Regions from separate parts of the Serratia proteamaculans genome, predicted to be linked through region 2. Evidence: predicted binding sites of a transcription regulator. Region 2 holds the regulator's gene; each other region holds the start of a gene.

Region 1 (2,206 bases), 2.6 Mb from region 2:
AGGCAGGCCAGCGACAGCGCATTTTCAGCGCGGCTGGCGGCTTCACCATCGATAGGTGTCGACAGGTGCCACAGCGTGGTAGTGCTCAATAATTCAGGAACGGTGGGGATATTCAGATAACGGCAGCGATCGGCCAGCACCTGACGCATCCCTTCGGTGACAAACTGGTGCTCATAGCGATCTTTTTCTGACACCAATAACTGCTGGCTGACTTCCAGATCCCGCTGCGGATCGGCATCACGACGGGCAGAGCCGGCCAGCGGGTTGGAGTAGAACTGCGCGCCGGATTTGCGTAGCAGCAATTCCGGGCTGGCCCCCAACAGTGCCCCCTGTTCCAGCGGGACATGGAAGTGGAAACCATGAGGATTCTGGGCGATGATACGCGCCATCAACGCCTGGCGATCTACCGGCTCGCGGGTTTCAATCTCCAGCAATCGCGACAGCACCACTTTATCCAACTGGTCGCCACGGGTCGCTTCCACCGCATCCGCCACCATCTGCATAAAGGGTTGCTGGGCAGGCACTTCATTTTGGCGAGTAATTTCCGGCAGGGCGTCCTGCGGTGAAGCTACGCCAGCCAAATAGGCATCGCGCTCAAACCATTGGGTTTGCTGGGGAATAAACAGCGCGGAGGGCTGATGAGTGTCAAACGGGATCGCACCGCACAGTATTGGGTTTTTCACCCCCGCCAGTTTGGCCTCGGCAAAAGCATGCTGTACCGCCTGCTGGAACTCGCCGTTAAGCTGGTCCCCGTCCTGGGCCGGCAGCGTGATTTTGGCGAAGCAGCCTTGAGTACTCAGGCTACGGAAAGGAGAGGTAAAGAAAAAGCCGGAGGTCGGCGACACGCCTGCAGCAGACTGTTCGCTATCCTTGCTTTGCGGCTTCTTCTGCCCGGAACTCTTTACTGTAACGCTCATCGGTACTCCCTTTCGTATCATGAACAATAACCGGTATAATAATGATTATCATTTGTATTGAATCGCGTTAAATTACCCTCGTGAATATGCTATGTCAATAAATGTAAACAGTTCTTCCATTCATAATCGTGATATAAAACCAGCAGTTTTAATTATATAAATGATAAGTATTACTATTTAACTTCTAAGGATGCTTTATGAAGAAGAACCCGATCTTCAGCCTGGTGCTGTTTGGCCTGATGGTCATCGGTACTGCCCATGCCGCAGACGCCGGTTGGCCGCGCAAAATTGAAACTTCACACGGCGTGGTGACACTCAGCCAGCCCCCTGCGCGTATTGTTTCCACCAGCGTCACCGTCACCGGTACCCTGCTGGCGATCGACGCCCCGGTGATCGCCAGTGGCGCCACCACGCCCGGCAACCGTCTGGCGGACTCACAGGGCTTCTTCCATCAATGGGGCGCTATCGCGGTACAGCGGGGCGTCAAGCGTCTGTATATCGGCGAACCCAACGCAGAAACTATTGCCGGTGAAGCCCCCGATCTGATTATCATCTCGGCCACCGGTGCCGATTCCGCCCTGCGCCTGTACGATCAGCTCTCTGCCATTGCCCCGGTGCTGGTGGTCAATTACGACGACAAAAGCTGGCAGGCACTGGCGACCGAACTGGGTCAGGCTACCGGGCATGAAGTTCAGGCACAGAAAGTGGTCAGTGATTTCGATGCGCGTGAAAAATCACTGAAGCAGCATATGAAACTGCCGGAACAACCGATTTCCGCCCTGGTCTTCAACGCCGATGGCAAATCCGCCAACCTGTGGACCGCCGCTTCGTCCCAGGGGCAGATGCTCAAGCAGTTGGGTTTTACCCTGGCACCGCTCCCGGCCAAGCTGAACAACAGCCGCAGCATGGGGATGCGTAAGGACATTATTCAACTGAGCGGTGAAAACCTGGCGGAAGGCCTGAACGGCCAGACGCTGATGCTGTTCGCCAACAACGACAGCGATGTCCAGCGGCTGATGGCCAATCCTTTCCTGGCGGACCTGCCGTCGGTGCAGCACCAGCGGGTTTACGCGCTGGGGAGTGACACCTTCCGGCTGGATTACTACAGCGCCAGCAACCTGCTGACGCTGTTGGAAAAACAGTTTATTTCTCAGTAGATTCTGCGGCGGGCTGGAGATCGCTTTCTTGCCCGCCACGGCCCACCTGACGCAGACCGCGCATCGCAAAAGCCAGCACCACACCGAGTAGCGCCACGCCAAAGCCAAAACTGGTTGAGGTCATCGCCGGCA
Region 2 (2,206 bases):
TCAACTGTTTGGAGAATACCTGATCGCCGATAACCGGCGGCAGATTACGGCGGGTAATTACTGGTGCCAGACCACAGGAGAGGGGGATGCGGTGTTGTCGGAGTCGGGGGGATCATTGCATTTTCTACCGGGACGGCAGGCGAGTGAAACAGATAAAACCCGCATGGCGAAGCTGATTTTTAGTACCAGCTACCTGGAGTACTGTTCTGCTGGCAACCGGGCCGGGCTGGATCTGGTGTCGGTACAGCAGGCACAAAATATCGAGCCTTATCTGGATCTGATCACGGTGGCTTACGATCGGCGCGGGACGTTTGTCGGCTTTTTCAATGCGGCTACTGTCAGTGAGCTGTATGGCGTAAAAGCGGATTACCACTACCGCGATGAACTGAAGCCGCTTGATGAGGCTTACGATCACTTTGTGCAAAGCCTGTGCACTGAGGATGATTATTTTATCTGTAGCCTGGCGATTGAAAGCCAGTTTCGCGGACAGGGGCATTTTAACCCGATGTTCGCCCTGATAAAGCAGCAGGCTGATCGGCACCAGGCGAAAAACATTGTGCTGTGTGTATGGCAAAGCAGTGAGGCCAGCCAAATTTATCTGAACAAAGGGTTCCGTGTCCGTGGTGTATTCGATCAGGCCTGGTCGTTGTTCTTTGACCGGCTGCTGTTTCTTGAGTATGAGCTGTGAAGAGTTTGCCCATCCGCGTGTCGGCGGGTGAGTTGACGGTGAAGTGAGTGTAAGTGGGAAGTGAGAGAGAAGTGCCGCTGCAATTGTCGTATTTCAAGCTGTGAACTTTCCCCGGACCTGTCCGGGGATTTTTTTATCCGCTCGTCGCAGGCATAAAAAAACCGCCGTTAAGGCGGTTCTTGATGCCGGTTAAGGGCATTATTTTTTGTCGTGCAGAGTGTCGTCTTCGCGGCAGTCACCAATTGCACAGTGGCCGTACAGGTACAGACTGTGATTGCTGAGCTTGATGCCGTGTTGTTTGGCGATATCACGCTGACGCGCTTCGATAGATTCATCGCTGAATTCGATCACTTTGCCGCAGTCCAGGCAAATCAGGTGATCGTGGTGATGCTGCTGGGTCAGTTCGAACACGGACTTGCCGCCTTCGAAGTTGTGACGGGTCACGATACCGGCATCATCAAATTGGTTCAGTACGCGGTAAACTGTAGCCAGGCCAATTTCTTCGCCCATATCTATCAGTTTTTTGTACAGATCTTCCGCACTGACGTGATGGCATTCCGGATTTTGCAGTACTTCCAGGATTTTGAGTCGCGGAAGCGTGACTTTTAAGCCGGCCTTCTTCAATGCGGTGTTGTTGTCAGTCATGCGGATTCAGTCCTGTTACTATGCTAATCAAGTTGAGGCGTTCTCGCCTGTGGCATCGGTCGGCACAAAGAGTTAATTGCGTCTCATTATAGAACCGGTTGACCTAAATAGAAACCGCCGGTTGTTAACAAAGATATAATTGCACTATTGCATGTCACACACGCAACGTCTTGATGGGCGGGATAAACCGATAACTCAGTCTACCTTGACGATGTGGGAAGTTACAAATTTGTATCTTCGATTGCAGTAATCAGTACTGCCAATGATGGCCCTGCCGGCAACACTATGCACTCTGCAGGGCTTTTGTTCAACCTTTGGCGTTACCCGACAATTTCGGCCAGGCTCAGCTCTTCGACGATTTGTTTTACCCAGCCTTCAACACGTTCGTTGGTCAGCTCCGGTTGACGATCTTCGTCAATCGCCAGGCCGATGAAATGGCTGTCGCTTGCCAATCCTTTAGAGGCTTCGAAATGGTAGCCTTTAGTTGGCCAGTGGCCGACAATGGCGGCACCACGCGGTTCAATGATGTCGCGGATGGTACCCATCGCATCACAGAAATATTCTGCGTAGTCTTCCTGATCGCCACAGCCGAACAGCGCTACCAGCTTGCCGTTGAAGTCGATGTCTTCCAGCGTCGGGAAGAAATCATCCCAGTCACACTGGGCTTCGCCGTAGTACCAGGTTGGGATGCCGAGCAACAGGATATCGAAACCTTCCAGGTCTTCTTTGCTGCTTTTGGCGATGTCGTGAATTTCGCACACATCGTCGCCAAACTGTTGCTTAAGAATTTTCTGGATCATCTTGGCAATGTTTTCGGTATTGCCAGTGTCGCTGCCAAAGAAAATGCCTACATTAGCCATATCGCGTATAACC
Region 3 (2,206 bases), 3.3 Mb from region 2:
AGCTGGGAGATCGACACGGATATCTACCGTTGCCAGCGGCGCGGCCACCATAAAGATAATCAACAGCACCAGCATGACGTCGATAAACGGCGTCACGTTGATTTCATGCAGTTCGCCGCTGTCGTCCAGATCTTCATTTAAGCGCATCGCCATAACTCACCCCACCCGCAGTTGGTGTGAATGCTGTGAACGTTTGGCTTCCGCGGTGGCGGCCAGATCCAAATCGCGGCCCAGCAGCAGCAGAACCTGCGCCGCTACGTCGCCAACCTGAGCACGATGACCGCTGATCACACGGGCGAAGATGTTATAAATCACCACCGCCGGGATCGCAGCAACCAGCCCCAGTGCGGTTGCCAGCAGCGCTTCTGCGATGCCGGGCGCAACCACCGCCAGGTTGGTGGTCTGCGAGTGGGCGATGCCGATGAAGCTGTTCATGATGCCCCAAACGGTACCGAACAGGCCGACAAACGGCGAGATGGCCCCGATGGTGGCCAGGAAGCCATTGCCCCGGCCCATGTTACGGCTGTAGCCCGCGACGCGACGCTCCAGACGGAAACCGGTACGTTCCTTGATGCCGTTGTTGTCGTTAGACTCCGCCGACAGCTCCAGTTCGTTCTGCGCATCGTTCAGCAAGACGGAACTGATGCTTTCATCCGAGAAGTTCTGTGCCAGCTCGGAGGCTTCATCCAGCGAGCGGACATTAGCCAACGCCAGCTGTTCGCGGCGCAGACGGCGCTTGGCGCGGAACAGTTCGCTGCCTTTGGAAAACAGGATGGTCCAGGTGACGATAGACGCCAGCACCAGGCCGATCATCACGATTTTCACCACGATGTCCGCATGCTGGTACATGCCCCAGACGGACAGATCCATTCCGCGGGTTTCCGGCGGCTGGATGGTCGGCTGTGGGTTCACCGGGGTGATATTTTCCGGGGCAGTTGCGGCAGGCGCAGAGGCCGCAGCAACGCTTTGAGTCACGGCCGGATTAGTCGCCGGAGCTGCCTGTGCGCTACCGGCCAGGCCCACCACCAACACCATTGAAGCGATCAGACCGCGGCCGAATGCCTGGCCCCATTGCGCCCGGCCCTGACCGAACGATCCTTGATTTAAATTCTTGCCAGCCGTTTTCACGCTGTGCCTCCACCCGTTACCGATCAAATTTGAGGAATAATTCAGCGTGCGATCATATCAAACCAATCAGGGATTGATAGTAGTTCTCATTATTATTTACCAAATAATCGGGAAAATTACGCTTCTGCCCCCGCAAAATGACCAGGGCAACCCAATCGCGGCCTGTTCGGGCCTATAAGCCCCTTTTATAAGGTTTTTCGTCACTTTTACCCCACAGAGATGTAACAAAATCAGGGTTTTTATCGCATTTTGTCGTCACATCGCAGGTTTGCCGATAAACCCACTTGGTTATCGCCGACAGGCAGAAGGATGGCGTGCTGAAGCGACGTCGGACAGAGGATTCCCCCCGCTTTTATATTTGGCAGTTAAAACGTCTGGATGGCTATCATATGTCATGCTAACGTAAGGGCTATCGCAAATACCCCGTGAAGACCAAGCCAAAGGTGAGCCCGCTCCTATGACGTCAAAAAACATCGAAACCACCCTGATCGGCGCAGGACGCAGCAAGCGCTATACCCGGGGTTCCGTCAATCCCGTCACCCAACGCGCTTCTTCACTGGTCTTTGATTCCGTGGCGGCCAAAAAGCACGCCACCGCCAAGCGGGCACATGGCGAACTGTTTTACGGGCGGCGCGGCACCCTGACCCACTTCGCGTTGCAGGATGCGATGGTGGAGTTGGAAGGCGGTGCCGGCTGTGTGCTTTATCCTTGCGGCGCGGCTGCGGTCTCCAACGCCATCCTGTCGTTTGTCAGCGCCGGCGATCATCTGCTGATGACCGGTTCGGTCTATGAGCCCACACAGGATTTTTGCACCCATATCCTGAACCGTATGAACGTGGCGACCACCTATTACGACCCGCTGATCGGCGCCGATATCGCCAGGCTTATTCAACCCAATACCCGCGTGGTGTTCCTTGAGTCACCCGGCTCGATCACCATGGAAGTTCAGGATATCCCGGCCATGGTGCAGGCCATTCGTGCCGTGGCACCGGAAGTGGTGATCATGATCGATAATACCTGGGCGGCCGGAGTGCTGTTCAAGGCGCTGGATTTCGACATCGATATTTCGATTCAGGCC
Region 4 (2,206 bases), 3.8 Mb from region 2:
CATCACGAAGGCTGCCCTGGCCATGTAGCCCGAGTCTTCGAGGAACGACAGGAACAGGTACATCATGCCGATTTGCGGCACCAGTGGCAGTACGGTGTTGATACCGCCACCGACCCCCTGTGCCAGGAAAATAGTCAGCCATTCAGGGAAATGCAGGGTGTAACCCAGCCATTGAATGCCCTGGATAAAGATGGCCGCAGAACCGATATCGAAAATTGGCTGCAGCGCACCACCAAGGTTGATTGCCAGCAGGAACATCAGATACATCACCAGCAGGAAGATCGGCACTCCCAGCCAGCGGTTGAGGATCACTTTATCCAGGGCTTCGGTAAGGCGGTTTGGTATCGCCTGCTGCGAATTGCTGACGGCGTCACACAGAGTGGCGATCGACTGATAGCGCGCATCGGCGATGACTAATGCCGGGTCTTCCTGTTGCTGTTGTCGCAGTGCCTCTCTGGCTGCCGGCAGCAGGGCCGCCGCCGGGCCGGCTAGAGTATGGCTGTAGATATCGCCTTCCAGCATCTGCAGTGCCAGCCAGCGGCGCTGCTCACTCGGCAGGTTCTGTGGCATGGCATCGCTCAACGTGGTCATTTCTTTCAGCAGCACCGGCGGGTAGAGCACCAGCGCTTTCAATTCGTTGAACTGATGATTGTCGATCATCTGCTTGAGTACACCAATACCATCGGCCTTGGTGGAGATCAGCGGTACCACCGGACAGCCGAGGCGTGCGGACAGGGCGGCGATATCAATATCAATTTTTTGACTTCTGGCGATATCCAGCATGTTCAGCGCGACGATGCAGGGAATACCCAGCTCCAGCAGTTGCAGCGTCAGGTACAGATTGCGTTCCAGGTTGGAAGCGTCGACCACGTTGATCAGCAGATCGGCGTCGCCGCTCAGAATGTAGTGGCAGGCGATCTGCTCGTCGAGTGAGGTTTGCTCCGAGATGGTGGTCAGGGAGTAGGTGCCGGGCAGATCGACCAGTTTGACCTGGGATTGCGGCGTGGTGAACAGGCCTTCTTTACGCTCCACCGTCACGCCCGCCCAGTTACCGACCCGCTGGCGCGCCCCGGTCAGCTGGTTAAACAGCGTAGTCTTACCGGAATTAGGATTTCCTATTAAGCCAATAGTGAGTTTTTTCATAATTTTGCGTGATATCAGTCAAGGGAAATGGGGCCAGGCGATGCGCGTGGCCAAGGCAAGGCGACTCCGCGTCAGGATGGGTCGTCGAGCAGGATCAGGGCCAGATCTTTCCTGCGCAGCACCAGGCTGACGCGGCGGGTTTTAATTTCTATGGGATCACCCAGTGGTGCGACGCGCACCACTTCAAACGACGAACCCGGCAGCATGCCGAGTGATAACAGTTTCTGGCGGTAGGCTGGGCCGATTTCATTGGCGAAGCCGGCGATCTTATACGACCGTTTAGGCAGAAGATGCATGTAACCTTCCCTGAGCCCAGCTTATTGGGCCGATGATGATAAAAGAACGTTCCAAAGGAAGCGCCGCGGTAAATATGACGGGCTGCCGACGTTTTCAATCCATGAGGTAATGCAGTGAACACGCACAATAATAATAGTGAGAATCATTATCGTATTCAATACAAAAAATAGGGGTATTGGTAACCAAAAGTTGTGGCGATCACATTTAATCATCGAGACCGCCTGACAGGACTACTTTTATCACCCGGTTTGGCGGGGCGCAAATGAGAATGGTGAGTTAAATCAGTTACGTGATTGTAGTGATTTTTTCCAGTTTGAAAAAATTAGCGACAAATTCGGCAGCTTTGATCGGTTAGCATCCATATTGGTATTTATTTGGCAACATCTCGTCGACTGAATACGAGCGGTAACTATTTGTGTTTCTCTGGGAAATGGCGAAATGGGAACATGATGTTAATAACGGTGTTAATCGATGGCGATACAACGCTATTTTCAGGCCTAAAACATTGGGTCGTTATAGCCGTTGGTAAGATTAGAGAAAAATGCAGGTTTATTGAGGCGGGTCAAAAATCGCGGGGATATTTCGTCAGGAAAGGGCGGAGTGAACTCCGCCCTGCATCCCATTAGCCGGGTTAGGGTCTGATTAAGATTTTTTGCCGAATGCCGCCGCCAGCGCATCACCCATGGCGCTGTTACCTGCCGAGGTGTTGTTGTTGCCGCCGCGCGGTTTACCCTTATTGGCCGGTGCCCGGTTTGTATTGTCCTTG

Evidence for each region. The regulator Fur, encoded in region 2, represses iron uptake genes when iron is present. The targets are predictions, from matches to a motif close to ATAATAATGAGAACNACTATCAA.
Region 1: a site for Fur is predicted at 953-975, ahead of QOT07_RS18015 (isochorismate synthase). Genes of this name have one in related genera too.
Region 3: a site for Fur is predicted at 1,202-1,224, ahead of exbB (tol-pal system-associated acyl-CoA thioesterase). Genes of this name have one in related genera too.
Region 4: a site for Fur is predicted at 1,570-1,592, ahead of feoA (ferrous iron transporter A). Genes of this name have one in related genera too.

What each region holds. Positions count from the first base shown of each region.
Region 1 is NZ_OX461105.1:3,859,528-3,861,733, forward strand. It holds gene QOT07_RS18015 (isochorismate synthase) at 1-917, opposite strand, end outside; gene fepB (Fe2+-enterobactin ABC transporter substrate-binding protein) at 1,115-2,074, shown strand; gene entS (enterobactin transporter EntS) at 2,061-2,206, opposite strand, start outside.
Region 2 is NZ_OX461105.1:1,298,369-1,300,574, forward strand. It holds gene QOT07_RS06040 (glycosyltransferase) at 1-688, shown strand, start outside; gene fur (ferric iron uptake transcriptional regulator) at 887-1,333, opposite strand; gene fldA (flavodoxin FldA) at 1,654-2,193, opposite strand.
Region 3 is NZ_OX461105.1:4,633,743-4,635,948, forward strand. It holds gene exbD (TonB system transport protein ExbD) at 1-153, opposite strand, end outside; gene exbB (tol-pal system-associated acyl-CoA thioesterase) at 157-1,128, opposite strand; gene metC (cystathionine beta-lyase) at 1,586-2,206, shown strand, end outside.
Region 4 is NZ_OX461105.1:5,065,376-5,067,581, reverse strand. It holds gene feoB (Fe(2+) transporter permease subunit FeoB) at 1-1,143, opposite strand, end outside; gene feoA (ferrous iron transporter A) at 1,215-1,439, opposite strand; gene QOT07_RS23615 (Tex family protein) at 2,083-2,206, opposite strand, start outside.